DNA from 3 places in the Paraburkholderia pallida genome. Region 3 is predicted to be linked to each of the others. Evidence: riboswitches for the same ligand, from Rfam matches in the RefSeq annotation. Region 3 holds a riboswitch; each other region holds the start of a gene.
What was found. Region 3 has a riboswitch for manganese ahead of E1956_RS07235 (TMEM165/GDT1 family protein). Riboswitches for the same ligand answer to the same signal wherever they lie in the genome.

Region 1 (9,951 bases), on a different contig from region 3:
TGGCGCCAGGCGAAGCGTTCGTGCTCGACAGCGATACGCTCGTGTCGCTCGGCTCCATCGTGGCGGAACTGGTGACCAACGCGGTCAAATACAGTCGCGGCAACGTCAACGTGACGTTGGCATGGCAAACGGGTCAACTGGAGGTCGTTGTCGACGACGAGGGATCGGGATTTCCTGCGGGCTTCGATCCCGCGCGCGATGCGGGTTTTGGGCTTCGTCTAGCGCATCATCTGTGTACCGGATCTGGCGGCACGCTGACGATCGACACGAGCGCGGGGCACGGCAGCATCAAGGCCGTACTGGTTCCGTAGACGCGCCAGCCCTCCTGCGTTGGTGACATAGCCGAGAGGCGTGTCGAGCGCGCCGTCGGGGCACGCCGCTAGTGGCCTCCAATCGCCGCGTTGACGGCCTGCAATCCGTTCGCGCCGCCCACTGTCGTCACGCCATCGAGCCACGGTCCCAGCAGGTTGGTATGCGCCTTCAGCGCGTTCAGCGAGGCCGTTTTGACATCTTCCTTGTCTCGCAGCACGCTCGTCATGATCTGGTTTTCGAGGTCGACGTTGAACGTCATTTGACTGAGCAGCCGGCCAAGATTGGCACACTGCTGCGCGAAGCCGGTGCGCGTCACGGTATTGACCGTGGCGCCGCCATAGTCAGGCCCGAAATACGCGTCGCCGCCCGCCAGATACGTAATGTGGAATCGCGTATTCATCTCGTGCGGCTCCCACGCGAGAAAGACAATCCACTTCTTGTCGCGCACTGCGCGCTCCACCTGGGTCAACATCCCGGTCTCGCTCGATTCGACGAGCCTCCAGTCACCGAGCCCGAACGCCTTCTTGTCGAGCATGTGCTTGATGTTCTGGTTCGCGGGTGCGCCAGGCTCGATTCCATAGATGGTGTCGTCGAATTTTCCCGCGTTCTTCGCGAGGTCGGCGAACGAGTGCACGCCCGCAGCGGCGACATAGTCAGGTACTGCGAGCGTGAATTTCGCGTTCGTCAGGTTCGCGTGCAATACGTCTATCGAGTGGCCCTCGACGAAAGGCTTCACGAGCGGCGCCTGCGCCGGCATCCAGTTGCCGAGGAACACGTCGATCTGCCCTCGCTTCAAGCCCTCATAGGTGATGGGCACGGACAGGTTCGAGACGGTCTGGTTGTAGCCGAGCGCCTTAAGCACGATGCCGGTTATGGCATTGGTGGCGTCGATGTCGGCCCACCCGGGAGCCGCCATCCGGACGCGCTCGCAACTCTGCGGCTCCGCAGCCTGCGCCGCCAGCATGGGGGCGAGCGCCGTCGCGCATAGCACGATCGACAGAACGCGTCGCAGCCTGCTGGCCTGATTTGCCTCGTTTCGTTTCATGTCTCTCTCCTGTTTCCGATTTCCGCCCGGGTCTCGACGATGGTGTGGCGCAAGGATCACTCGTGCACGACGCGCGGAAAGCGCGCCATCGCTTCCAGCGTGTCCAGCTCGATGTGATTGCGCATGTACCGATTACCCGCATCGACGAAGGGTTGCCAGTCCCACGACTGGATACGCCCCTGGGTCGTCGCCGCGTAGTGAAAGCGGCGTCGGCGCTGGCTCGCCAGCACCTCGCGACGCAGGGCATCGAGATCCCAGCGCGCCGCGATCTCCGCGCGAAATGCCGTGACCGTCCGCGCGTGATCCGGGTTGTCGGCCAGATTGACGAGCTCCAGCGGATCGGCGCTCAAATCGAAAAGCTGGTCCGGGTCCACGCTCGTATGGATGAACTTGTACGCGCCGCGCCGGATCATCACGATGGGCGCAATCGCGCCCTCCGCGAAGTATTCGCCGAACACCTCGTCGTGGCCGCCGTCGCCAACCAGATGCGGCACCAGGCTGCGGCCATCCACGGGGTCGGGCCAGTCGGTCTTGTGGGTCCCGCCCGCCAGATCCACGAGCGTCGGCAACAGGTCGATCGTGGAGACCGAACTCGCGACGCGGCGCGGCGCGAAGCGCTTCGGCGCATGCACGATCAGCGGCACGCGCGCGGCGTTCTCGAAGAACGTCATCTTGTACCAGAGACCGCGTTCGCCCAGCATGTCGCCATGATCGGACGTGACGATCACGATCGTATCGTCAGCGAGCCCGCTCTCCTCCAGTGCGTCGAGCATCGCGCCGAACTGCGCGTCGACATAGGACAGCGCGCCATAGTATGCCCGGCGTGCGTTGCGGACCTGCTGTTCGCCCGGCGGCGTGCGGTCGTTCTCGCAGACGTGCCGCAGCCGCTGCGAATGCGGATCGCGCGCCTCATGGCCCGGCATCGTGCGTGGCAGATCGATTTCCTCATCGCGATAGAGGTTCCAGTATTGCGCCGGGATCGCGTAGGGATCGTGCGGATGCGTCAACGACGCGACCACGCAGAACGGCCGCGTATCGCTGCCCGCCTGTCGCTCGCGCGCGATGTCGTAGAGCTTCTGCCGCACGGTGAATGTCACCTCGTCGTCGAAGTCGAGCTGATTGGTACGCACGCAGGGACCGGCATCGAGCACCGAACTCATGTTGTGATACCAGCTCGGACGTACTTCGGGACGATCCCAGTCCGGCACCCAGCCGAAGTCGGCGGGATAGATGTCCGTGGTCAGACGCTCCTCGAAGCCATGCAACTGGTCGGGACCGCAAAAATGCATCTTGCCCGACAACACCGTCCGGTAGCCGCCCGCACGCAGGTAATGGGCGAACGTCAGGGTTTGCGCAGGCAATTCCGCCGCGTTATCGTAGGCGCCGATCTTCGACGGCAGCTTGCCGGCCATGAAGGCGAAGCGTGAAGGCCCGCACAACGGGCTCGCGCAATACGCGGAATCGAATACCACGCCGTCGCGCGCCAGGGCGTCGATGCGCGGCGTCCTGGACACCGCATTGCCGTGTATGCGCAGCGCCGAAGGCGTCATCTGGTCCGCCATCAGGATGAGAATATTTGCGGGCTTAGAGCTCATGATCGAGGGCAGTTAAAATCGGGGGTAGTGGCCGGCCACGCGGCATTGCCGCAGGGATGCAGCGGCACGACGGGCTGCCGGACTCAACGGCGCAATGTCCGAAGGGACGTGCGGCGTGTCCACAATATGTCGCCCCATTAAACGCGCGTGAAGACGCCCTCAGCTTATGGCCCCATAAGGGACGCTTATGTCAGACCAGGATCGTTTGCCGCCGATGCAGGCGCTCTCGGTATTCGAGGCGGCTGCGAGACTTGCGAGCTTCACCGCCGCGGCTCGCGAGCTCGGCGCGACGCAGCCGGCGGTCAGCCAGCGCATCGTGCAGCTCGAGGCGGACCTCGGCGCCCCGCTGTTCGAGCGCGGCCACCGCGGCGTGACGCTGACGCCCGACGGCCAGCGCCTCTATGAGGCGGTGCGCCAGAGCCTGGCGACCATCCGCGATGCCACCGCCGAAATCCGCGCGCGCCGTGCGTCAGGAGGACTAACCATTCTCACCGATGCGGGCTTCGCGACCTTCTGGCTGATGCCGCGCCTGGCGGGACTGAAGCAACGGATGCCGGACGTCAACGTGAAGGTCGTCACCTCGCAGCAGACGTTCGATCCGCGCCGCGATCACGCGGACGTGGCGATCGCGTTTGGCGACGATGACTGGACGCCCTGCACGTCCACGCGACTGTTTCCGGAGGAGGTCACTCCCGTCTGCTCGCCCGCGTTTTACGCGCAGCACGGCCACGTGAGGACGCCCGCCGACCTCGCGGCGTTGCCGCTTCTGCACGTTCAGCCGACGGAACCGGTGCGCTGGCTGTCATGGACAGGATGGTTCGCGGCGCAGCATTTGCGGGCGCCCGCGGATGAACAGGGGATAACCTTCAATAGCTACGCGCTCGTGATTCATGCCGCGCTGATGGGCCAGGGCGTTGCGCTCGGCTGGACCCCGCTGACTGACTCGCTGGTTGCGAGCGGCCAGCTCGTGCGGCTGATCGATACGCCAGTCGTTACGGCGCGCGGCTACTTTCTCGTGCGTCCGCCGGCGCGGCCCGAAGCGCCCGCTGTGCCGCTGTTCCGGCGCTGGCTGTTCGACGAATGCCATACGGCCGCGCAGCCGGCTTCGAATGCCGCCGGCAATAGCCATTGACGCGCCGCGCGGCATCCGCCTCGCATTACGAACCGAAGAACGGCACGCAATAATCCGGCGGTCCGACGCAGTCGCCGGGGCCGTTGGGCTGCGGATGCAGACTTGCGCAGCCCGACATGGCGGCTGCCGCCGCGACGCACACCGCCGCGCGCACGACATAAATAACAATGCGTGATTTCATGGAATCGAAACTCGGATGACTGGCCGCAAGGCGAGTTCCCGTCAAGACGCGCGGCCCGTGCGACTTGACGGCTGTGCCCGGTCGCGTCAGTGGTGGGCGTAGACCGTGCTGTTGAGCAGCTTCAACTGGCCGTCCTGCTGCGCTTCGACGAGTTCATGACGCACCTGGGCACGCGTGATGTGTGCCGTGCCGTCACCGTTCCATGCGGGGGCCGCCGGAGCCGCCGCCACGGGCGCCGCCGCGTCGGGCGCAGCGCCAACGGGTGTCGCCGTGCCTTGTGCATGCGCGAACGCCGAAACCGACAACATGAGCGCGGCAATCGCGCAATTCCAACTCTTCTTCACTTCAAACTCCTGTCCGGCCAGGCGGCCGTTACCGTTGACTGTGCCGGCGCTGTTGCACGCCGGTTCCCGATGCATCGCAGGGCTGCAATGCAATTCATGCGGCAAGGATAGAGGCGCGAACCCTCGCGAATATCCGCAGGGAAATGAAGAAATGTTTAAGATCCGGCCCATGACCGCCGCGCGCCAGGATGAAAGCGAATTCGCTCAATTGTCCTGATCGACTCGCGCGGCACATCGCACCTGCAATACGTCCACGAAAGCCGCATGCGCGGCTTGCCATGCGCACCAGCCAGCGCGGTGCGCATCCACGACGTGTGCCTATGCACACATCGCCACGCCACAGATCGCCGCAAAAAAACAACACCTTCGCGCACTGCGCCCTTGCAGCGCCGTCCAGACGGGACCCACGCACGAACGCGTTTTCTGAAACTCAGTCTTTCCGATTTTCAAATTCGTCCACAGAGCACGTTACGCATAATCGCCCCTGAATTTGCCTTGCGTACCTGCCGCGCTGCGATTCGTTTTTCATGAAGTACACGCTCTCTCACGCAACTTTTTAATGAATATTCGCCAATGAAAAAAACCGCTCTCGCTCTCGCTGCCACGCTGGCGACCATCGCCTCCGCCGCTCATGCGCAAAGCAGCGTGACGCTCTACGGCTCGCTCGACACCTCGGTCGCCTTCTTCGGCAATCAGGCGGGCAAGAATGGTTCGGGCAATACCTTCCAGATGATGTCCGGCAACGTGTCGCCGAACCTGTGGGGCTTGAAGGGCACCGAGGATCTCGGCAACGGCCTCTCCGCGATCTTCAAGCTCGAAAGCGGCTTTAACATCGACAACGGCAAGCAGGGCCAGGGCCAGCGCATGTTCGGCCGTACCGCGATGGTGGGCCTGAACTCGAACACGGCCGGCAGCTTCACGCTGGGCCGCCAGTACGATCCGCTCATCGACCTGCTCCAGCCGATGACCGACGACGTGAACTTCGGCTCCGCATTCGCGACGCCGGGCGACATGGACAACTACGACAACAGCTACCGCACCAGCAACTCGGTCAAGTACACGAGCCCGAACTGGGCGGGCCTGCAGGTGAGCGCGATGTACGCATTCGGCGGCCAGGCGGGCAGCATGGGCGCGGGCCAGACCTGGGCCCTCGCGGCGGCGTACAACCATGGTCCGTTCGGCTTCGGCGCAGGCTACTTCAAGGCCAACAGCAACAGCGGCACGGCGGCTTCGTTCGACGGCCTGAACCCGAACACCGACGTCAACGTGGATTCGCCGGCGATCACGGGTGGCTTCGTTTCGGCCAACTCGCTGCAGATCATCCGCGCGGTGGGCAACTACAACTACGGTCCGATGACCTTCGGCCTCTCGTACAGCAACGTGGACTACGCGAACTACCAGAGCGCGTCCGGCCCCAACAGCGACACGAAGTTCAACACCGGCCAGGCGTACATCAACTACCAGGTGACGCCGGTGGCGCTGATCGGTGTCGGCTACAACTACACGAAGGGCCATGGCAACGGCGTGAACGCGAGCTATAACCAGTTCAGCCTCGGCGGCGACTACTTCCTCTCCAAGCGCACCGACATCTACGTGCTCGCGGGCTACCAGAAGGCCTCGGGCCACACGATCGACGCCGATACGGGCGCGCTCGTCGACGCCAACGCCTCGTTCGCCGACTTCGGCAACGACGCGACCACCAACAAGCAGGCCATGGCGATGGTCGGCATCCGCCACCACTTCTGATCCGGCTTCGCCCCTTTCCTTCCGCGCGGCCGGCTTCGTCGGCTATAATGCGCGGGTCTTAGGGGAGTAGTCTGCGTCACGCGCAATGCGTGCCGCGCCGGCGTCAACATGATTGGCACACAGTGCCATGGCGCCGGCAGCCGTTCTTCGGCCTGACGAGACCTATGACGTTATCCCTCACACCCGGGCTGGGCGGGGGGGATGGCGTCATTGGTCCCATCGTCCAGCCCGAGGAATGCCGCTACCCATGTCCCGCCTTTCCCGCATCTGCACTTGCGCGCGCCCTACGGAGCGTGCGTCATGATCTGGACGTTCGCCCTGCTCATTGCCGCCGCCGGCATCATCTATCTGTCGTGCGAGATCTTCGTCAACGCCGTCGAATGGCTCGGCCAGAAGCTGAAGGTCACGCAAACGGCCACCGGCACGATCCTCGCCGCGTTTGGCACCGCGCTGCCCGAGAGCGTGGTCACGCTCGTGGCGGTCGCCTTCGGCACCGATGCGGCCCACAAGGAAATCGGCATTGGCGCGGCCATCGGCGGCCCGCTCGCGCTCAGCACGGTCGCCTATGCCGTGGTGGGCGTCGCGTTGTTGGCAACGGCTGCACGCACGGGCCGCGCGCGCGCCGGCACCGTGGACGCCGACACGCGCCGCTTGCGCCGCGACCAGCTCTGGTTCCTCGCGATCTTCGTCGTGAAGATCGGGCTCGGGCTCGTGGTGTTCAGCTTCAAGCCTCTGCTCGGCATCGCGTTTCTCGCGGCCTACGCGATTTATTGCTGGAAGGAGCTCAGCGACCAGAGCGACAGCGTGGAAGACGTGGGACTCGAACCACTCAAGCTGCGTCCGCGCGATGCGAATCCGTCACTGTTCTGGGTCCTGCTCCAGACCGTGGGTGCGCTCGCTGTGATCTTCTTCGCCTCGCACCTCTTCGTGCAGCAGATCAGCGCGGTGGGTCCGTGGCTCGGGCTGAGCCCGCAACTGACGGCGCTGCTCTTCAGCCCGATCGCCACCGAGCTGCCGGAGATCATGAACGCGATCATCTGGGTGCGTCAGGGCAAGGAGCGGCTCGCGCTCGCGAACATCAGCGGCGCGATGATGATCCAGGCGACCATTCCCACCGCGTTCGGGCTGTTCTTCACGTCGTGGCACCTCGGTGCGCCGTCGATTCTCGCCGCGGTCACGACGATGCTCGCCATCGTGTTCCTGCAGTGGGCGTTCCGCGCGCCACAAGTGCATAGCCGCCAGCTGACGCACGTGGGCTGGCTCTATGCGGCGTTCGCGGCCATGCTCTGCGTGATTCCGAAGTGATGCGCGAAGGCGCGTCGAAGTTGGCTGCAGGTTGAATCGACGTGACCTGTTTGCTTGCACCGCGGCCCGATGCGCTCGGGCCGTGTTCGTTTTACACACCCTTTTCGGAGCGGTCCTATAGCGCTCGCCACGAGCGCGGCGAGAGCATTGCGTGCCAGACGGAAATCCCAATTCGTCGCTCATCGATTTTCTCCCAGGAGCGCGAGAATGAATCAAGCCATCTCACCCGCGAGCGATACCTTTCTACCGGTCTTCAAATCATTGCAATCCGATGGCTTTAACGCGGCGCAACGCCTCGCGATTGCATTCGATTCCACGGGTCAAAGCGCCTGTCTCGAGGCAGACCTGATAGCCGGCCTCGGCCTGAAAGCCACGCCGGAGCAACAGGCGCGAGGTGCATCGAACGTCGCCCACGCTGGTACTCGATTCCTGCGATGCGCATTGTTCGCCAGCGCATCCGGGCGCGACGACGCCGCTCTGAAACTCGTCACGCTTGCTGCCCAGGCGCTCGAGCCGGACGACGCCCTGCAATGGGCAACGTGGATAACGGACAAGATCGACGGCCGCGCGATGGCGCTGCACCTCATGGCCGCGCTGGAGACTCATCACCCGAACGATGCCCGCCTGCACTGGCTGATCGCGTGCGCATTGTCCGGCCACGCCGACGAGGCAACACTCAAGTTGCGCCAGAAGGCCTTGCTGCGCGCCTGGCAGATCGATCCGATGATCGATCCGGCCTTGCCGCTGCAACGGGTTCTGGAGCGGCGGTATGCGGGCGATTGGCAAGCCGTCGAACAGGTGTGCCACGCGGAGCTCGCCCGTCGTCCTGGCGACCTCGAAATGTCGTGGCAACTGGCCTGTGCGCAATGGCGCCGCCATGACCCTGCCGCAGCGGAAGCAACGATGCGCATCGCCGATGCCCATCACCCGGGAAACAGCGACGTATTCGCTGCGCTGGCGCAGTTTGTCGCCGAACAGGCGCGTTACGGCGCGGCCCGGCGATTGTATGAACGCGCGCTCGCGCTCGACAGCAACGCACCCACATCGGCCGTCGATCTCGCCGAGCTGGAGTTGCGCAATGGCGACTGGCCACGCGGCTGGTCACGATACGAAGGGCGCCTCGCGCGAACGGACCGCGCATCAAACAGTGTCGTGTCCATCATGACGCGCGTGGCTCCGCGCTGGACTGGCCAGCCGCTCAAGGGCCGCACGCTGCTGGTCTATAGCGAGCAGGGACATGGCGACGACATTCAGATGGTCCGGCTGATCCCCGCACTCACGGCGCGTGTGCAAGCCGAAGGCGGCCGTCTGGTCCTGGCGTGCAGGCGCGCACTGCGCACGCTCTTCGCACGCCATTACGCGCCTTGCATCGAGATCGAAGCGAGAAACTATGCCGAGCATGGCACTCCTGACTACTGCCTGCCGATGATGAGCGTGCCTTTCATGCTTCGCTTGAAGCCGGAGCAGGGTAAGCGGCTCGCGATGGCCGTCGTAGACGCCCGCAAGGATCGGCATCAAAGTGATGTCCATCATTTTCGAAGTGGTGGACATCATTTTGTCAGAGCCAACACAGAGGCCCGGCAGCCGTAAAGGTCGCCCAAACCATAATCCGGAATTCCGACGTCGCCTGGCGATGGCAGCTTGCGAACCAGGGGTGTCAATCGCCAGATTGGCCCGTGAGAACGGCTTGAACGCGAACCTCGTGTTCACGTGGCGGCGCCGGTATCTGGCGGAACAGCAAGCCGAGGCGGTGCAACTCGTTCCGGTGGCAATCGTGAACGAGGCGTCATCGGTCAATGAACCTCCTGCGCTGCCAGAGCCTGAGACCGTGAGGCCGGCTGTGCCCACTGGTTCAATCGAGGTTCGGATCGGTCGGGCGGTGGTTAAGGTCGACGGTATTGTCGACGCTGAGACGCTTCGAACGGTGTTGAGGAGTCTGCGCTCGTGATTTCTCTGCCAACGGGTACGCGTATCTGGCTTGTCGCGGGCGTCACTGACATGCGCTGCGGCTTCCAGGGCCTGGCTGCCAAGGTGCAAACGGCGCTTGAGGAGAACCCCCTTGGCGGTAACGTCTTCATCTTCCGAGGGCGCCGCGGCGATCTTGTGAAGGTGCTTTGGGCTACTGAGGACGGGCTCTGGCTTCTCGCGAAACGGTTGGAGCGAGGGCGTTTCATCTGGCCGCAGGCCGACGGCGGCAAGATCCATCTGACGAGCGCGCAGTTGTCGATGTTGCTCGAGGGCATCGACTGGCGACAACCACGACGCACCGCCGCACTCTCGATGTTGTAAAC
Region 2 (9,951 bases), on a different contig from region 3:
CCGACAGTTGCCCACGCAGCGCAGGCGAACGCTACGATCGCGGTTGCGCATGGGCTGACACGACGCATGGTCGTGCCTCGCCGACGAATGGGATGGCGATCTCGCAAACTGCTACCCCCACTTTTCGGGATGTCCGCCAAGCTCGCGGCAGACGTCAACCGCTATCCTGCGCAATGGACCCTCCGCCATCTGGCCGGAGAGCGCATAGCCGATGTGGTCGTTTGCCCAGCTGAACGTACGGCGATCGCCTCCGCGCAAGAGGCGGATGTCCATCTCGCGCTGGGAGACCGGACTCACGTAAAGCGAAAGCCGCGCACCGTTCCCGTCCTCATACATCAGTTGCGCGGCTGGCCCGGCCGTGCCAGGCAACAGGCGCCCACCCAGCAGTACAAAGCCGTACTCCCGGAGCGACGGCGCGGAGAGCGGATGATTCAGGCGTTTAGAGAGCCAGTCGACGAGCGCCCCCTCGCGCGCGGCCCCCGCCTCCACCGGATGACGCTGCTCGGGCGCGTAGACCACATAAGCGAGGTCAGCCTGCTCGGCGAATGACATCTGCGCGTTCGGCGGCGCAATCTGCCAAAAAATTGCACCGGCAAGTCCCGCAAGGGCAGTGCCGGCTGCGAGCGAGCAGGCGGCGAACGCCGCGCGGCGCCACCAGATTGTGCGCGCGCGCAGCACCACGCACGGCACGCTCGCCTGCGCGGCTGGATCAGCAGCAAACAGCACCCGCAAGGCAGCCCGCTGTGCGCGATAGTGGGCGACGGAGCATGCAGCCCACCGGTCGACGGCGAGGCGATCTGCCAGCGCCCAGCGTTCCGCTGCCGGCAACTCGTTGTCGACGAAGGCCGATAGCGCATGCAGCACCGGCTCGCTGGAGCCGGACGCGGCCATGGGCTTGAGATCGTCGCTCATAGGGACAACTCACTGCTATCAACAACGCGCGGTTCATCGTTTTTAGAGAACTCGTGAAAAACGCGGAACGGATCGATATCAACGCGGCATGGCATCGAAAAATTCGGGCGCGCTGCACGCGCATGGAACCTGACGGACTGTGTGCAGAAAAAACGTTCCGTGTGCGCCTTTTATTCCGCTGTTCCTGAAGGCGAAATTGACCTGCCAGGGTCGTTCAATCATCCCGTAAGGCACGGCACAAGACCGATCCCGGCCGCCCGAAGTATCGGGCGGCGCTCGGAGCCATTCTGTCCATAAGAGCAGGTGGGCGCCGAAGCCGTTTGCCGATTCACGGCGCCATGACGTCAAGGCGTCACGGCGAGTGCGGTATGCATGCCTGCAGCATAGTGTCCGGGCTTGTTACAGATCAGGACGTAGTGTCCGGGCGTGAGCCTGAATGACATGTGCTTGCTCTTGCCTGGTGCGATATCCTCGACTTCCCCCACTTTCCTGAGCTTTTGCTCGGGCACCTGGCCCTTGCTGAGCGGCAGTGCGTCATCGGCGAGGTCCGTTTTGAGTACCACGAGTTCGTGCTCCATATTGTTGTCCGCGGCATTTTTGACGTCGATTGTGACGCGACCGGGCTTCACGTTATGGGTGTCGAGCTGTATGGAGGTCGATAGCAGGATGGCCTTGACGGTTTGCTGTGCATAGCTGGCATGCGATGTCATGCCGAGCGCGGCTGCACCGATGAGAACAGCGATTCCGTAAGCGAGACGCATGGCAATCTCCTTCGAATCAAAACAGTGTGCCCGTCGGTCGTCGATCGATTGCCGTACGCCATTTTGTCGAGCACGCGGACGGCCCTGCCTGAGCAACGGCATATGCGCTTCCTGCAGGGGGGCTGTATGCGCAGTAAACGTGAACCGCAAGTGGCGTATTCCAGGATGAACGCGCAGGCAATGGACCATCGTGCAGAACACCGGGTGACGCTGATTGCGTCCGGCACGCTCATGCGTGCTCCCATTTTTTGGTTGTGCGAAAGGAATAGCCACGTGGGTTGTGCGTTGTATGCCACTCGCTTTTAGCTAGCCGGTTCAGCCATTGCAATTACACGAGATCGCCCGGGAAATAAACCCTCCGTTGCCGGAATAAACCTCGCATTCTCCTCGTTCCAGAAACGTTACGTCCTTTGGACAGAACAGGGAGTACGGTCATGAAGTCTCCAGTCGACGTGTTCGGCGTCGTAGCATGCGCAGCGGCCATCGCGACGCTCGTGTCATGCGGCGGCGGCGGTTCCAGTTCGAGCCCTTCAAATCCGCCGGTCCAGTCGTCGTTCGCTGTGACGGCGCTCGTATCGGATGGCGCGGTGGCCGCCGCGCACACGGATGCGAATCTGAAGAATCCTTGGGGCGTCGCCTTCAATCCGAACGGATTCGCCTGGGTCGCGGACAACGGCACCAATGTCGCGACGCTCTATGACGGCAACGGCGTGCCGCAATCGCTGGTCGTCGCGATACCCGACGGGAAGAACGGCCCAGCATCACCCACCGGCATTGTCTTCAACAGCACGCAAAGCTTTACTGTCACGGAGAACGGCAAGTCCGATGTCGCCGCATTCATCTTTGCGGGCGAGGGCGGCACCATCACGGCGTGGGCACCCGCCGTCGGGCCGACCAGCGTGTTCGTCATGTACGACGACGGCACGGGCGGCGCCGTGTACAAGGGTCTCGCGCTGGCAGCGATGAATGGCAGCAACTTCCTTTACGCGACCGACTTCCATAACAACAAGATCGACGTCTTCAATACGACGTTCACCAAGGTCGCGATGCCGGACGCCTTCACGGACCCGGCGATCCCAGCCGGCTTTGCGCCGTTCGGCATACGGGCGATCGGCTCGAGTCTGTTCGTCACTTACGCGATGCAGGATGCGGCCAAACACGACGATGTCGCGGGCGCGGGTCTCGGCATGGTCGATGTGTACGACACGGCGGGTAACCTGAAGCAGCGCTTCGCGACGGGCGGCGTGCTCAACGCGCCCTGGGGTATCGCGCAAGCGCCGGGCAACTTTGGCTCGATGAGCGGCGCGATACTGATCGGCAATTTTGGCGACGGCACGATCAACGCGTTCAATGGATCGAGCGGCCTGTCGATGGGGCCGCTCAATGGGTCGAACGGCAGTCCGATCGTCGAGCGCGGCCTGTGGGGCATCGCGTTCGGCAACGACCTCAGCAGTCAGCCTTCCAATACGCTGTTCTTCGCGGCGGGGCCGAATGACGAGGCTGATGGCGTCTATGGAAGGATCGATGTGATTCCGACGTCGAACCCAGGCATGAACACAGGTTCGGGTACCGGCACTGGCACGAGCGGAGGGACGGGCATGGGCATGTAGTGGAGACCGCGCACCAGGCTTTCGCTCCGCTTCGACGGTTTGTTGTCACTGAGCGGACACAGGGCGTGATCCGCATCCGCTGCGTCACGGGCGAACCGGCCGCGCCGTGACCGGTTCGCCCGCATCCGGCTTGACCGCATCCGGCCTGACCGGGTGCGGCTGCCGGCGTCTAGCGCGCGACCTTGGCCTGTCGCCGGGACCGGTCGTTGAGGATCTGATGGCGCCGATGGTCGGTCATCTTTTTCCAGTCCCGGACTTCTTCGCGAGTGCGAAGGCAGCCGACACAGAGCCCGGTTTTACCGTCGAACGCGCATACATCGATGCAAGGCGATTTGGCTGCCATCAATAGGCCGCGGCGCGGGTCGGATTGATTTCGACCGTCACATGCGACAGTCCCCTGAAGCGCTTGAGCGCCGCGTGATAGAAGTCCGGGTTGCGTTGGGCTTCATGGGTGACGACCGATACGATCGCACTCATGTGCCCGGGGCCGACACGCCACAGATGGAGGTCGAGTACGGTGTCGCCATTGTCCTCGATGACATGACGGACGTTCTCGGCCATGCGCCGGTCCGGATTCATGTCCAGCAGGATGCCTCCCGTATCGCGCATCAAGCCCCATGACCAGTTCGCAATCACCAGCGCCCCGACCACGCCCGCGAGCGGGTCCATCCAGAGCCAGCCAAACGCGCGCGCAAGCACGAGGCCGATGATTGCCAGCACCGACACGGCCGCGTCGGCGATCACATGAACGTAGGCAGCCCGGATGTTGTGGTCGCGGCTCGCGGCATCGTGCGCGTCGTCGTGACCGTGGTCGTGCTCTTCGAACTCGATTTCGTGCTCGCCATCGGGCAGGCGGACAACTGCCCTGAATGCGTGCGGCTCAGGAATGTCCTCTTTCGATTCCAGATAGCCGTTGCGCTCGGCAAATGCAAACGTCTGACGCGTGCCGTCCGGGCGAATCGTTACGACAGAGACACTATCGGACGTGAGCTTCGAATTCGCTGTCTCCGGCGTGATACGAAACACCGGCGGGACGCCATCTTCGAAAATCGACACCGCAAACACGCCGGCGGTGCCGAAGACACGCTGGACCTCGTCGTCGTGGCCATGCTCGCCTTCATGCCCATGCCCGTGGCTGTGCCCGTGGCTATGTCCATGGCTGTGCCCGTGATGGTCGCCGCTAAGCAGCCACACGCTTGCAAGGTTGACCAGCAGGCCAACCACGGCAATGGGAATGGCCTGGCCAAAGTGGATCGGTACCGGTGAGAAGAAGCGCGAAACGGCCTCATACCCAATCAGCAGGGCAATCATGGCCAGCACGATGGCACTCGTAAAACCCGCGAGGTCGCCCAGCTTGCCGGTGCCGAAGACGAAGCGGGAATCGGTCGCGTGCCTGCGTGCGTACGTGTAGGCCAGAGCGGCAATCAGCATCGCGCCTGCGTGCGTCGACATATGCAGGCCGTCGGCGACGAGCGCGAGGGAGCCAAAGAGGCTGCCGCCGACGATCTCGGCCACCATCATCGCGCTGCACAGCGCAATCACCATCCAGGTCCTGCGCTCGTTGTCCGCGTGGGCGGCGCCCAGGAAAATGTGGTCGTGTCCCGCCCCGAAGGCGTCGTTCGTAAAGTTGCTCATGTTGCGCTCACTTGAAGTAGCTGTGGACTACCTCGATCAACTGTTCGGTGCCGCTGCCGTGTTCGTCGGCGGGCTCGGCGTCGACCAGATGGGTGCGGATGTGGTCCTCGAGCACAACGGCGAGTAACCCGTTCATCGCCCCCCGACAGCTGGTGACCTGCTGCAGCACATCCATGCAGCCGCGCTCTTCCTCGAGCGCGCGCTCTATGGCTTCAACCTGCCCCTTTATCCGGCGAATGCGGTTAAGCAGCTTCTGCTTTTCGCGAATCGTATGGCTCATGCCTGTTCTCCCGTTAGCGGGCGCACTGTAGCACAGATAGGGTAGGGGGGTATACTAAAAACGAACTTGCGCCCTCAGGCGTCCCGCTCTTATAATCGCGGCACTCTTCGGGGAGTAGCCGCTCTGGACGCGATGTCTGGAGGCGCACGTCAACATACTTGTCGGCCGACTGGCGACATGGCGTGTGCAGCGCAAGCCTGGCAAGACCGATGACGTACATTCCCACCTGGCCGGGTCGCGGGAATGTGTGTCATCGCGTGTTGACTGCGCGGCCCGGTAACGACAATCCCCATGGAATCCTTTCTCGTATCGACCAGCGTGGTCGCCCTCGCCGAAATTGGCGACAAGACTCAACTGCTCTCGCTCGTCCTGGCGGCCCGCTATCGCAAGCCCATTCCGATCGTGCTTGGCGTCTTCGTGGCAACGTTGGTCAATCACGGCTTCTCGGGCGCGCTGGGAGCGTGGCTCGCAAATGTCATCAATCCCCATGTCATGAACTGGGCCGTAGTCGCCTCGTTTGCGCTGATGGCCGTCTGGATTCTCATTCCGGACAAGCTGGACGATGCCGATGCCGTCACAAAGGGGCATATGGGCGTGTTTGGCACGACGGTCGTGACGTTCTTTCTCGCGGAGATGGGCGACAAGACGCAGGTGGTGACAGTCGCGCTGGCTGCGCGATTTCACGAGTTTTTTGGCGTCGTGGCAGGCACGACGCTGGGCATGATGCTCGCCAACGTCCCGGTCATCTACCTTGGTCACAAGTTTGCCGACCGGCTGCCGACCAAGGCTGTGCATGTGCTTGCCGCGATCATCTTCGTGGTGCTGGGAGGGTTCGCGCTCAGGACGGCGCTGTATCCGGATGCGCATCCGATGTTCTAACGCCTCTCGGGGCACGTGTTTCTGCAGCGACAGTGCTGGGCGAGCGTATCGCCCGTGAGCTCGAACGGATTGGGCGGGACGAGCGCAAGCCCCGCGAGACGACTTCCGTAGAAGGGCCGGAGCGGGATAGCAGTGCTACGCCGCAGCTTGCTTCGAAGCCGCGCGGATCATATCGGCAGCCTTTTCAGCGATCATGATCGTGGGAGCATTGGTGTTGCCGCTGACGACAGTCGGCATGATCGAGGCGTCCACGACGCGCAGCCCCTCGATGCCGTGGACGCGCAACCGGGCATCCACGACGGCGAGCGGATCGTTGCCCATCTTGCAGGTGCCGACCGGGTGGTACTGGGTGTCGGCGCGGTTGCGGATATCCTGCTCGACGGCGCGCTGGTCGGATTGGTCGACGGGATAGAGCGGCTTCGCGCCCAACGCCTTCAGCGGCGGCGCCTCGAGAATGCGGCGCTGCAGATTCGCGCCCTTGAGCATGACGGCCATATCCGCGGGATCAGAAAAGAAGCGCGGGTCGATCCGCGGCGCGTCGAAGGGATCGGTCGTGGCCAATGTCACCTTGCCCCGGCTCTTCGGGCGCAGAACGTCGACGTGGCAACTGAAGCCATGTGACAGATGCAATTTGCGAGCGTGGTCGTCCACGATGGCCTCCACGAAGATCATCTGGAGGTCGGGCGCCGGCACATCGGGGCTGCTGCGCACGAACGCGCCCGCGCCGGCGTAGGGCGTGGTCATCAAACCCTTGCGCTCGCGGCGCCATTGCGCAATCCCCTTGACCACACGCGCACTGCCGCCGAGCGACATGCCGAATGTCTCGGGGCTGCCCGCCATCGAGTAGCTGTAGACGTAGTCGATATGGTCCTGGAGGTTTTCGCCCACACCGGGCAGATCGTGCACCACGGGTATGCCCATGGTTTGCAGTTGAGCGCCGGCACCGATGCCGGAAAGCATGAGGATTTGCGGCGAGCCGAAGGCGCCGGCGCTCAGGATCACTTCGCGATTGGCCTTGAGGTCTCGCGTCTCGCCGCCAATCTTGACGCGCACGCCAATGGCACGGCTGCCTTCCAGCAGCAAGCGCTCGGTTCGCGCGCCCGTCATGACCATGAGGTTGGTTCGCGCCAGGTTGGGCGTGAGATAGGCTTTGGCCGCGCTGCAACGTTCGCCATTTTTCTGCGTGACCTGGTACATGAAGGCGCCGTCGCGATCCACTCCGTTGTAATCCGCAACGATCGGCACGCCGCAGTGCACTGCGGCCTGCAGGAATCGTTGATGGATGGGGCTGGGAGCGTGGAGATCCGCCACATTGAGCGGGCCGCCCCTGCCGTGGAACGCGTTGTCGATCGTTTCGTTATGCTCGGATTTCCTGAAGTAGGGGAGCACGTCCCCGAACGACCAGCCCGGGTTGCCCTGCGCCGCCCAATTGTCGTAGTCCCAACGATCGCCGCGCACATACAGCATGGCGTTGATGGAACTGGATCCGCCAAGAGTCTTGCCACGCGGCTGATATCCGCGCCGTCCGTTGAGGCCCGCTTGCGGCACGGTCTTGAACGCCCAGTTATGCAGGCGCGTCGGCAACATGGCGACCACGGCCGCGGGCATCTGGATCAGCGCGCTTTTGTCCGAATCCCCGGCTTCAAGCAGGCAGACGGTGGTGTGGGGGTCTTCGCTCAGACGGCTGGCGAGCGTGCTCCCGGCAGACCCGCCGCCGATCACGATGTAGTCGAAAGAAGTATGCATATCCAGGCAGGTAGATAACGGAGGACGCCGGCGCAATGCAGTCCGGCCTGCCCGTGATTTCCTGGACCGGGGCCGCTAGCGATATGCGCTTGTCGGGTTGTCGTTATGGAACCGGGCCCGGGGCGCCAGCACGCCAGCGGCGCATCGTCATACGTGCATGCGGCTGAACGAGAGGCTGCTGTGGGCGGGCCGGCCTTAACCGATGAGGAAGTCTGGAGCAGGCGCGCCGGATCGACTATCCACTTTTCGGCAAGTTGCGCACGCAGCCGTGGGTGTCAGGGGAAATCCCAGGTATGGCCGGCGCCATGGATGGGCTGGCGCAAGGTGTCCGAAGGACGTTCGTGAAAGAGCTTCGCGTATTCCACAGCAAAGCGGCCCAAATGGAAGAAGCCCCAACGCGTGGCGACTTCGGTCACCGAGGTCGTGAGTTCGCCGCGCAACAGTTCCTGCCGGACGGCCGACATGCGCCTCAGGATCAGGAACCGGCGCGGGCTGCAGCCGAACGCCTCCTGAAAGGCGCGTTCGAGCGTCGACAGGCTCGTGTGCGCGGCCTGGCACAGGTCGTCGATACGGACTAGCGGGCCACGCTGGGCGTCGAGGAAGTCCTGGGCGCGCCGCACGATCCGCCATCGTTCCCCGGCATCGAGAAATGCGCCGCGGCCCGCTTGCCGGCCATTCAGCTCGCCGAGCAAGACCGAAAGGATGTCTTCGTGCGCGAGCGCCAGTTCCGCATTCGCCTCATCGGTCCCTGCGCCGTTGGCCAGCAGCACAGATGACCAATGCTGCAGCGTACGCATCATCGCGTCGCTGTATCCGGTCAGGCGCGAACCACCGCTGCGCGACGCGAGCCCCAGATCGACGCCGATGGCGTCGAGCCGTTCGCGCTCCACCTGGATGGACACCCACTGCGGTTGCGTGGGCAGGCAGAGCACCAGTTCGCTGCCTTCCGGCGCGACCACCAGCAGCCCGTTTTCGACGGGGGTGCCGAACAGCCGCCAATCGCCCTTGCCACTGAGCAACATGCCCAGCGTGACCCGGTTGCGGTTGAGCGCGCCTCGCGCCATGACAGACAGGCTGTAGTTGCCCCAGTCGACCTGGAGCTCGCGGCTCGCACTGTGGGCGATCGTGCCGCGGAATTGTCCGACCTCCAGCTGGACGTGCTCCAGCACACCCTCCTGGAGCGCCTCGCGCAGGGTGTGCGGGTCGAATCCGCTCAAGCGGGTCTTCTGGCGAACGTGACCCGATTGCGGAAATGAGGGAGAGATGGGGGGCCGCATGATGACGAGCGCGCGTGGGCTACAGCCTTCCGAGTCGAGGCGAGGGCTTTATTCTGACATGGCGCGGCCGCGAGAACCCAATCCGCGTTGTCGTGCGGCGTTCAGAATACGCTTCGTTTCAAGGCGTCGTTTCGATATCGAATACTTGACGCGTTGCGTCATGGCTTGATGAACCTGAGCGTCATGCGATCCGATTCGCCGATCGCGGCATAACGCGCGCGGTCCACGTCGCCGCCCTTGTAGCTGGGCGGCAGTGACCAGACGCCGTGCGGATAGTCCTTGGTGTCCTTCGAATTCGCGTTGATCTCGCTGCGCGCGGCCAGCACGAAGCCCGCGCTCTGCGCATGCTCGATCACATACTCTTCGGTCACATAGCCGGTATCGATCATCTGCTGCACGGTCGTGCCGCGCCGCGCGCGATGCTCTTCGACGCCGAGCACGCCGCCGGGCTTCAGCGCGACATAGAACGCGCGCAGGTTGTCGTCGATCTGGCCATCCTTGATCCAGTTATGGATGTTACGGAACGTGAGCACCTCGTCGAACTGGCTTTGCGCGTCGAAGCCCTTGAATTCGCCGGCGTGCAGGGTGCCCACCTTGACGTTGCCATAGAGCGCGGGGTTCGCCGCGAGCTTGTGCAGAAAGGCGGTGTCGGTCTCGCGGTCCTCGGCGGCCAGATCCGCTGACGTGCTGACGTATTGGGCCTCGTAAAGATGGCCGCCGTTGTGCAGCCACGGCGCCAGGATATCCGTGTACCAGCCGCCGCCCGGCGCGATTTCGAGCACCGTTTGGGTGGGCTCGACGCCAAAGAACTGCAGCGTCTCCTTCGGATGTCGATAGACGTCGCGCGCTTT
Region 3 (9,951 bases):
TATATGAAGCGCGTGCAACTGTGGTCCGATGGCTTTTACGCGACGCCCAAGGTGCATTGGGACGCGAAGACGCTCACCGGCCATCCGTTCTACTACTTTGCCTATGGCGCGGCGGTGTCCGAAGTGGTCGTCGACACGCTCACGGGCGAATGGAAGCTCGTGCGCGCCGACGTGCTGCACGACGCGGGCCAGTCCATCAACCCGGCCATCGACATCGGCCAGGTGGAAGGCGGCTACATCCAGGGCATGGGCTGGCTCACGAGCGAGGAGCTCTGGTGGAACCGCGACGGCAAGCTCATGACGCACGCGCCGTCCACCTACAAGATTCCGGCGATCAGCGATACGCCCGCGGCGTTCAACGTGCAGCTCTACCGCAACGAGAACGCCGAGCCCACCGTGTTCCGCTCGAAGGCCGTGGGCGAGCCGCCGTTGCTGCTGCCGTTCTCGGTGCTGCTCGCGATCCGCGATGCGATCGGCGCCGCCGTGCCCGAAGCCCGGGAAGCCGCGCCGCTCGTCGCGCCCGCCACGCCCGAAGCGATCCTCGACGCGCTCGATGCCCTGCGTGCGCGCACGGCCAGCGCGCAGGCCGCCGCCCCCATTGAAGTTGTCGTCAAGTAGGAGAACCGCCGGATGCAAGCCTGGCTCACCGATCTGCAGCATCTGCTCGCGCATGGCGACGCCGCCGTGCTCGTGACTGTCGCGCGCGTCGAAGGCTCGGCGCCGCGCGAAGCCGGCACGAAGATGATCGTCACGCGCGAAGCGGCCCGCCACACGATTGGCGGCGGTCACCTCGAATGGAAGGCCATCGAGACCGCGCGCCAGGTGCTGCGCGAGGGTATGCGCACACCGCACGCGCGGCGCCTCGAGCGTTTCGCGCTTGGGCCGAGCCTCGGCCAGTGCTGCGGCGGGGCCGTCGTGCTCGCGTTCGAGCGCCTCGACGTGTCCGACCTCGGCTGGCTTTCGACGCTCGCGCACCGGCTCGCGGCGGGCGCATCGACCGTGCGTAGCGTATCATTCCGCTCCTCGCGGAATGGGACGCCGCCGGGCGGCGCAGTTGGCCACACTGCTGGCCTGGATCGGCAAGACGCGAGCGCAGAAAGCGCGGCGGCGGTCGCGACCGTCATGCTTTCGGAGCCGGAGCCGGGCGTGGAAACGCCCGACTGCCTGCTCTGGGACACCGGCACGCCGGGTCAAGGCGACGGCACGATGCTGCTCACTGAGACCATCGCGCCCAACGACTGGCCCGTCGTGCTGTTCGGCGCGGGCCACGTGGGCGCGGCGCTGGTGCGCGTGCTCGGCACGCTGCCGTGCCACGTGCGCTGGGTGGACGAGCGCGACGCCGCGTTTCCCTCGCCGGAAGCGTTCGCGGCGCTGGGTGCGCCCAACGTCGCGATCGACGCCAACGACGCACCCGACGAAGCCATCGACGCCGCCCCGCCCGGCACGAGCTTCATCGTGATGACGCACGATCATTCGCGCGACCTCGATCTTGCCGAGCGCATCCTGCGCCGCGGCGACTTCGTGTTCTTCGGCATGATCGGCTCGCACACGAAGCGTAAGCAGTTCGAGCACCGGCTCGCCGCGCGCGGCATCGACCCGCTGCAGATCGCGCGTATGCAGTGTCCGCTCGGCGTGGACGGCATCGTCGACAAGTCGCCCGAAGTCATCGCGATCTCGGCCGCCGCGCAATTGCTGCAGGCGATCGAGGCGCATGCGGCAGGCCTGCATGCGCGAGAGCATGCTGGCGTTGCGGTCCCCGGCACAATCCATTCCGCGTGATGTCATTCACTAACGAACTCGATTGAGCGAACCATGACCATCACGACCCCTGCGAACCCGCTCGTGCAGAAAGCTGCGCGCGCTCCGAAGGCCGAGCTGCATATCCATATCGAAGGCTCGCTCGAGCCCGAGCTGATCTTCGCGCTCGCGCAGCGCAACAACGTCAAGCTCGCGTACGAGTCGATCGAAGCCCTGCGCGCGGCCTACGCGTTCACCGACCTGCAGTCGTTCCTCGACATCTACTATGCGGGCGCGAGCGTGCTGCTCACCGAGCAGGACTTCTACGACATGACGATGGCCTACTGCGAGCGCGCGCTCGCGGACAACGTCGTGCACACCGAAATATTCTTCGATCCGCAAACGCACACCGAGCGCGGCGTGGCGATCGAAACCGTGGTCGCGGGCATCGACCGCGCGCTCGCCGACGCTGAAAAGCGCGGCCTCACGAGCAAGCTGATCCTCTGTTTCCTGCGCCATCTGAGCGAAGCCGATGCGCTCGCCACGTTCGACGCCGCGCTGCCGCTGTTCGACCGCTATCCGCGCATGGTCGGCGTGGGCCTCGATTCGTCCGAGCGCGGCCATCCGCCCTCGAAATTCGAGCGCGTGTTCGAGAAGGCGCGCGCGAAGGGCCTGAAGCTCGTCGCGCATGCGGGCGAGGAAGGGCCGCCCGCCTACATCTACGAAGCGCTCGATCTGCTCAAGGTCGACCGCGTCGATCACGGCGTGCGCAGCATCGAAGACCCTGCGCTCGTCACGCGCCTCGCCGACACGCGCGTCGCGCTCACCGTCTGCCCGCTCTCGAACCTCAAGCTCTGCGTGTTCGACGACATGACGAAGCACACGCTCAAGCAGCTGCTCGACGAAGGCGTCGCGGTGACCGTCAATTCCGACGATCCCGCCTACTTCGGCGGCTATGTCAACGAGAACTACAGCGCGATCATCGTTGCGCTGAAGCTCGACGACAAAGAGGTGTACACGATCCTGCGCAACAGCTTCGAGGCGTCGTTCGTGACGCCCGAAGAACGCGCTGCGCTGATCGCGAAGCTCGATCAGTACTGGAGCAGCGCCGTGGCCTGATCCCGCGCAGGACGTCCCAACGCAGGACGTTCCAAATTAGGGCTTCACCCCCAATGTGGACCGGCGCGAGAGCGCCGGCCCCAGGGCTTTTGCGCGCCGCGTTTTCAGGAGCGGCGCGCACGCAGCGCGCCATCTGCGAAGACGCAAGGCACGCGCGAATCCTGCTTATGAATACCTGAAATTTTTGGAGACGATGTTCCCATGACTCAATCGGCTTATCGCGCAAAACTGTTGACGTTCACCGGCGACCCCGCGCAGTCGCCCGATGCCGCCGTGTTCCACGAAGACGGCGTCGTGATCGTCGAAGACGGCCGCGTGACCGCGTCGGGCGACTGGTCGGCGCTGCGCGCCAGCGTAGCCGACGGCGCGACGGTGCACGACCTGCGCGACAAGCTGATCGTGCCTGGCTTCATCGATACGCACATCCACTACCCGCAGACCGACATGATCGCCTCGCCCGCGCCGGGTCTGCTGCCGTGGCTCGAAACGTACACGTTCCCGACCGAGCGCGGCTTCGCCGACGAAGGCGTGGCGGGCGACACGGCGCGCTTTTTCGTCGACGAGCTGCTCGCCTGCGGCACCACCACGGCGCTCGTCTACTGCACGGTGCACAAGCAGTCGGCCGATGCGCTCTTCACGGCGAGCGCCGCGAAGAACATGCGCATGATTGCGGGCAAGGTGCTGATGGACCGCCACTGCCCCGAGTTCCTGCGCGACACGCCGCAGTCCGGCTACGACGACAGCGCCGAGCTGATCTCGCGCTGGCACAGCAACGGCCGCCAGATGTATGCGCTCACGCCGCGCTTTGCGCCCACCTCGACCGAGGCGCAGCTCGAAGCGTGCGAGGCGCTCGCGAAGGCGCACGGCGACATCTTCATTCAGAGCCACGTCGCGGAGAATCTCGACGAAGTGAAGTGGGTGAAGGAGCTGTTCCCGCGCCAGCGCAGCTATCTCGACGTCTACGATCGTTACGGACTCCTGCGTCGCCGCGCCGTGTACGGCCACTGCATCTGGCTCGACGACGAAGACCGGCAGCGCATGGCGCAGACCGGCACGGTGGCCGCGCACTGCCCGACTTCGAACCTGTTCCTCGGCAGCGGCCTGTTCGACTTCGACAAGGCCCAGGCCTCGCAGATGCCCGTCACGCTCGCGACGGACGTGGGCGGCGGCACGTCGTTCTCGATGCTGCAAACCATGAACGAGGCGCACAAGGTCGCGCGCATGGGCGGCCATCACCTGACGGCCACGCGCATGTTCTGGCTCGCCACGGCGGGCGCGGCGGCCGCGCTCGACCTCGCCGACAAGATCGGCACGCTCGCGCCGCAAAGCGAAGCGGACTTCGTCGTGCTCGACCCGAAGGCGACGCCGCTGCTCGCGCGCCGCACCGCGCGCGCCGAATCGCTCGAAGAGCTGCTGTTCGCACTCGCCCTGCTCGGCGACGACCGCGCCGTGTTCGAGACCTATGCGGCCGGTGCGCGCGTGCACAGCCGTGATGAAGCGAAGCGCTAAAGACCGCAAATCTGACAGGATCGGCAACGCATCTTGTCGGAAAATGCCGATGCTATAATTTCTCATTCATTGGGGAGTAGCCGCCCCGCCTCGTGCCACCCGGCCAGCCGCTAAGGACTTGCCGCGCGCCGCGCACGTCAGGCGGGGGCGTCCGTCAACAGACTTGGCCTGCGTGGCCATGGCGGATGCAGCCTCGGGCCTGGCGAGACCGATGACTCATGACCGCCGCTACAGGGCCCGGCGGGTCGTGGGTCGTCGCTCGCACTCATCTCGGCCCGAGGATCATCAAAACGTGAATCAAGCCTTTCTCGTCTCCACTGGCGCGGTCGCGCTCGCCGAAATCGGCGACAAGACGCAGTTGCTCTCGCTCGTGCTCGCGGCGCGCTATCGCAAGCCCATGCCGATCATCCTCGGCGTGCTGGTCGCCACGCTCGTCAATCACTCGGGTGCGGGCGCGCTCGGCACCTGGCTCGGCTCGCTCGTCACGCCTTCGGTGATGCGCTGGGCGCTCGCCGCGTCCTTCGTGGCGATGGGCCTGTGGATACTCGTGCCCGACAAGCTCGACGAAGGCGAAGCCAACGTCAACCGCACGCGGCTGGGCGTGTTCGGGGCCACCGTCGTCACCTTCTTTCTTGCCGAGATGGGCGACAAGACCCAGATCGCGACCGTTGCGCTCGCCGCGCGCTTTCACGACTTCTTCGGCGTGGTGGCCGGCACGACGCTCGGCATGATGATCGCGAACGTGCCCGCGATCCTGCTGGGCGACCGCTTCGCGCACAAGCTGCCGACCAGGCTCGTGCACGGCATTGCCGCCGTGCTGTTCGTGGTGCTCGGCGTGCTCGCGATCATGGGCGTGGGCGTCTGACGCAACGGGGAACAGGACGCGTGAGCGCCCCAAAAGCAAAGCGCGCCTGACCTTCGATTCCGGCGCGCTTTCGTTCTTTCATGCCAGCCGTCACGCTGACCGGTCACTTTGCCGGGGCAGCCCCTGCTGGCGCGGCTGTAGCCGCCGGCGGCAACGCGGCGGCTGCCGGCGCCTCGTTCGGCGCCCCGCCGTTCTTGTCCACCGGCAGCCTGACCTGTTGCACCGAGCCGTTCTGCAGCGGGAAGTTCGAGAGCGCGCTGCGCACCAGATACGGCATCACGCGCACGAGCGAAGGATCGTCGCCCGAAGTGCGTGCCGTGACGTTATAGACTTCCTTCCCGCTCGCTTTTTCCGTGATGCGTATGCCAAGCGCATGCGAATACACCGGGTAGGTCTGGTTCACGTAGGCGGGGCCCCAGGGACCCCAAGGCCCCCACGGATTGACCGGCCCCCAGTACGGGGAAGGCCACGGGTTGTAAAAGACCGGCTGCGCGACCGTCACCGTGTCCATGCGGCTGCCGTAGGCGAGGCCCACGAGATAGCGCGCCTGCTGCTCGGGCACCTGGCGGAATGCATACGGGGCGAGGCCGCCCGCGACGAGATTCTCGTAGGTCGATTGCTCGATACTTTGCTGCTGGTCCGGGTTGCGCGTGAACGCGTAGGTGCGCGTGGCGTCGCTGCCGCCCTCCCACGCGGAGAACGCAGTCACATCGCTCGTCACATAGGTGGTGCAGCCGGACAGCGTCACGGCAAGCGCCGCCAGCATGAGCAGCGCGCGGCGGGTCCATCGGTCGGGCATCATGGTCTTCTCGTTGCAGTCTTGCCAGGGGTGGTGAAAGGCTGTCGTCTCGCAGTCGTTTTCGCGACAGGCCCCGATCATACTGACTCGCGCGCCGGCGCGAAAGTTCGGCGCCGCGCCGCGGCCCACGCCTTCGGGCCACTTCGGACAATCCGACCGAGCCTTTGTACAATGGGACGGCCGGCCGCCGCATTGACTGTCAAGGCGCGGCCTCCCCATATCGCCATCCGACCCGAAGCTTTCCCGCACGAGACCATGTCCGATACCGCCACGCCCACCGTGATCCGCCGCGAAGAGTACGCGCCGCCCGCCTTCCTGATCGACACCGTCGACCTCGAATTCGACCTCGTGCCCGAGCGCACCATCGTCAAGAGCACGCTGCGCGTGCGCCGCAACCCCGACGCCAGGCCTGACGCGCACCTCGAATTGATGGGCGAGCAGCTCGAATTCATCGGCGCGCAGATCGATGGCCAGCCGTACGAGCACGTGCGCGCGCACGAGCACGGCCTCACGGTCGAGAACGTGCCCGACGCGTTCACGCTCACGCTCACCGGCGCCTGCAACCCGGAAGCGAACACCACGCTCTCGGGCCTTTACGTGTCGAGCGGCAACTTCTTCACGCAATGCGAAGCCGAGGGCTTTCGCCGCATCACCTGGTTCCTCGACCGCCCCGACGTGATGTCGACCTACACCGTCACGCTGCGCGCCGACAAGGCCGCCTACCCGGTGCTGCTGTCGAACGGCAATCTCGTCGCGGAAGGCGATCTGCCCGACGGCCGCCACTATGCGAAGTGGGAAGACCCGTTCCGCAAGCCGAGCTATCTGTTCGCGCTGGTGGCGGGCAAGCTCGTGGCGCTCGAAGAGCGCATCAAGAGCGGTTCGGGCAAGGAAAAGCTGCTGCAGGTGTGGGTCGAGCCGCACGATCTCGACAAGACGCGCCACGCGATGGACTCGCTCATCCACTCGATCCGCTGGGACGAACGGCGCTTCGGCCTCGAGCTCGATCTCGACCGCTTCATGATCGTCGCCGTGAGCGACTTCAACATGGGCGCGATGGAGAACAAGGGGCTCAACATCTTCAACACGAAGTACGTGCTGGCGAATCCGGAAACGGCCACCGACGTCGACTTCGCCAATATCGAGGCCGTGGTGGGCCACGAGTATTTCCACAACTGGACCGGCAACCGCGTGACGTGCCGCGACTGGTTCCAGCTGAGCCTGAAGGAAGGCCTCACGGTGTTCCGCGACCAGGAGTTCTCGGCGGCCATGTCGGGCGGCGACGAGAACGAGGCCGCGCGCGCGACCAAGCGCATCGAGGACGTGCGCGTGCTGCGCCAGATGCAGTTCGCCGAAGACGCGGGCCCGATGGCGCATCCGGTGCGCCCCGAGAGCTACGTCGAGATCAACAACTTCTACACGATGACCGTCTACGAGAAAGGCGCGGAAGTCGTGCGGATGTATCAGACACTGTTTGGCCGCGATGGCTTCCGCAAGGCCATGGATCTGTATTTCCAGCGCCACGACGGCCAGGCCGTGACCTGCGACGACTTCCGCCGCGCGATGGCCGACGCCAATGGCCGAGACCTCGCCCAATACGAGCGCTGGTATAGCCAGGCGGGCACGCCGCGCGTGACCGTCACCACGCAATACGATGAAGCCGCGAAGCGCTATAGCGTGACGCTCGCGCAAGGCTATGCGAACGGTTCGCCCGCTGCGCGCGAAACGCAGAACGGGCCGCTCCTGATCCCGTTTGCGATCGGACTGATCGGCCCCGACGGCGCGGACCTGCCGCTGACGCTCGAAGGCGAACAGCGCGCGACGGGCACGACACGCGTGCTCGAGCTGACCGAGACGCAACAGACCTTCACCTTCGTCGACGTCGCACACAAGCCACTGCCCTCGCTGCTGCGCAACTTCTCGGCGCCGGTCATCGTGGAGTACGACTACAGCAACGACGAGCTCGCGTTCCTGCTCGCGCACGACAGCGATCCGTTCAACCGCTGGGAGGCGGGCCAGCGCCTCGCCACGCGCGAGCTGCTCGCGCTGGCCGCCCGCGCCGGCGCCGGACAGCCGCTCGTGCTGAACGACGCGCTCGTGAAAGCCTTTGCTCACGTGCTGACCGATGCGTCGCTCTCGCCGTCGTTCCGCGAGCTCGCGCTGATGCTGCCTTCCGAAACCTACCTCGCGGAGCAAATGGCGGAGTCGGATCCCGCCGCCGTGCACACCGCGCGCCAGTTCGTGCGCAAGGGCCTCGCCGCGGCGCTCAAGGCCGAATGGCTCGCCGCCTACGACGCCAACCTCACGCCGGGCGCCTACGAGCCCACGCCGGAAGCGGCGGGCCGCCGCGGCCTGAAGAACCTTGCGCTCTCCTACCTCTCGGAGCTCGACGACCCCGCCGACGCCGTGCGGCTCGCCACCGCGCAATACGACGGTGCGAACAACATGACCGACCGCGCGGCCGCGCTTTCGGCGCTGATGAACGCCGCGGCGGCCACAGGCAGCGACTATGCGAAAAAGGCGCTCGAGGACTTCTACGCACGCTTCGAAAAGGAGCCGCTCGTCATCGACAAGTGGTTCTCGCTGCAGGCCACGCAACGCGGCACGGCGCAGCGTCCGGTGATCGAGACCGTGCGCGCGCTGATGCGCCACCCGGCCTTCAATCTGAAGAATCCGAACCGCGCGCGCTCGCTGATCTTCAGCTTCTGCGCGGCCAATCCGGCGCAATTCCACGCGGCGGACGGCTCGGGCTACGCGTTCTGGGCCGAGCAGGTGATCGCGCTCGACGCCATCAACCCGCAGGTTGCGGCGCGCCTTGCGCGCAATCTCGAGCTGTGGCGCCGCTTCACGCCCGCGCTGCGCGAGGCGATGCGCGCGGCGCTCGAGCAGGTCGCCGCACAGGCGAAGTCGCGCGACGTGCGCGAGATCGTGGAAAAGGCGCTGGCGTAAGCCTGACTCAGCGCGGTACGCGGCGGGACGCCGTCCTCCCTCGCCGCGTGCCAGCCGATTGCGCACACGCCAGACACGCTGCCGGCCTTCGCGGCCGGCATTTTTGTGCGCATTTTTTCTGCATTATTTTTCTGTCTGCCATGCGCCCCGGCGCGATCGGGCGCTTTTTGGGGATTGTCCGCACGGGCCGCCCGGCGCGCCAGGCCGGGCATCGGCGGACTTTTTTTGCAGTGCCGCAAGCGGGCCGCCCTCGGTCCAGCGGGTAGAATTGCGCTATTCCCAAGCGCATCCGGAGTACTGCAATGGCATTGCAACGTCGTACCACTCTCACGAAATACCTGATCGAGCAGCAGCGCGAGCACAGCAACCTCCCCGCCGATCTGCGCCTGTTGATCGAAGTTGTCGCGCGCGCGTGCAAGGCGATCAGCTTCAACGTCAGCAAGGGCGCGCTCGGCGATGCGCTCGGCACCGCCGGCAGCGAGAACGTCCAGGGCGAAGTGCAGAAGAACCTCGACATCCTGTCGAACGAAATCCTGCTCGATGCGAACGAATGGGGCGGCAACCTCGCGGCCATGGCGTCCGAGGAAATGGAAACCTTCTTCCCGATCCCGGCCAACTATCCGAAGGGCGAATACCTGCTCGTGTTCGACCCGCTCGACGGCTCGTCGAACATCGACGTGAACGTCTCGATCGGCACGATCTTCTCGGTGCTGCGCTGCCCGGACGGCCAGCAGGCCACCGAAGAATCGTTCCTGCAGCCCGGCACCCAACAGGTCGCGGCCGGCTACGCCGTCTACGGCCCGCAGACCGTGCTCGTGCTCACGACCGGCAACGGCGTGAACTGCTTCACGCTCGACCGCGAACTCGGCTCGTGGGTGCTCACGCAGAGCAACATGCGCATTCCCGAAGAGACGCGCGAGTACGCGATCAACGCTTCGAACGCGCGGCACTGGTATGAGCCGGTGCAGCAGTACAT

Region 1: linked by a shared signal. The riboswitch ahead of E1956_RS41555 (sodium:calcium antiporter) and the one ahead of E1956_RS07235 (TMEM165/GDT1 family protein) in region 3 are both predicted to bind manganese.
Region 2: linked by a shared signal. The riboswitch ahead of E1956_RS36875 (TMEM165/GDT1 family protein) and the one ahead of E1956_RS07235 (TMEM165/GDT1 family protein) in region 3 are both predicted to bind manganese.

The regions. Positions count from the first base shown of each region.
Region 1 is NZ_CP038151.1:1,529,967-1,539,917, forward strand. It holds gene E1956_RS41525 (sensor histidine kinase) at 1-311, shown strand, start outside; gene choX (choline ABC transporter substrate-binding protein) at 380-1,357, opposite strand; gene betC (choline-sulfatase) at 1,414-2,952, opposite strand; gene E1956_RS41540 (choline sulfate utilization transcriptional regulator) at 3,140-4,084, shown strand; gene E1956_RS46485 (hypothetical protein) at 4,110-4,265, opposite strand; gene E1956_RS41545 (DUF4148 domain-containing protein) at 4,352-4,609, opposite strand; gene E1956_RS41550 (porin) at 5,183-6,355, shown strand; yybP-ykoY riboswitch at 6,405-6,583, shown strand; gene E1956_RS41555 (sodium:calcium antiporter) at 6,656-7,660, shown strand; gene E1956_RS47155 (tetratricopeptide repeat protein) at 8,102-9,250, shown strand; gene tnpA (IS66-like element accessory protein TnpA) at 9,183-9,608, shown strand; gene tnpB (IS66 family insertion sequence element accessory protein TnpB) at 9,605-9,949, shown strand.
Region 2 is NZ_CP038151.1:432,485-442,435, forward strand. It holds gene E1956_RS36845 (anti-sigma factor family protein) at 112-912, opposite strand; gene E1956_RS36850 (plastocyanin/azurin family copper-binding protein) at 1,257-1,673, opposite strand; gene E1956_RS36855 (TIGR03118 family protein) at 2,108-3,283, shown strand; gene E1956_RS36860 (DUF1289 domain-containing protein) at 3,453-3,626, opposite strand; gene dmeF (CDF family Co(II)/Ni(II) efflux transporter DmeF) at 3,626-4,918, opposite strand; gene E1956_RS36870 (metal/formaldehyde-sensitive transcriptional repressor) at 4,926-5,198, opposite strand; yybP-ykoY riboswitch at 5,296-5,474, shown strand; gene E1956_RS36875 (TMEM165/GDT1 family protein) at 5,490-6,077, shown strand; gene E1956_RS36880 (GMC family oxidoreductase) at 6,213-7,823, opposite strand; gene E1956_RS36885 (helix-turn-helix domain-containing protein) at 8,099-9,040, opposite strand; gene E1956_RS36890 (class I SAM-dependent methyltransferase) at 9,259-9,951, opposite strand, start outside.
Region 3 is NZ_CP038148.1:1,586,540-1,596,490, reverse strand. It holds gene xdhB (xanthine dehydrogenase molybdopterin binding subunit) at 1-618, shown strand, start outside; gene xdhC (xanthine dehydrogenase accessory protein XdhC) at 631-1,779, shown strand; gene E1956_RS07245 (adenosine deaminase) at 1,813-2,856, shown strand; gene guaD (guanine deaminase) at 3,058-4,365, shown strand; yybP-ykoY riboswitch at 4,418-4,649, shown strand; gene E1956_RS07235 (TMEM165/GDT1 family protein) at 4,658-5,230, shown strand; gene E1956_RS07230 (DUF4136 domain-containing protein) at 5,334-6,032, opposite strand; gene pepN (aminopeptidase N) at 6,285-8,975, shown strand; gene E1956_RS07220 (class 1 fructose-bisphosphatase) at 9,278-9,951, shown strand, end outside.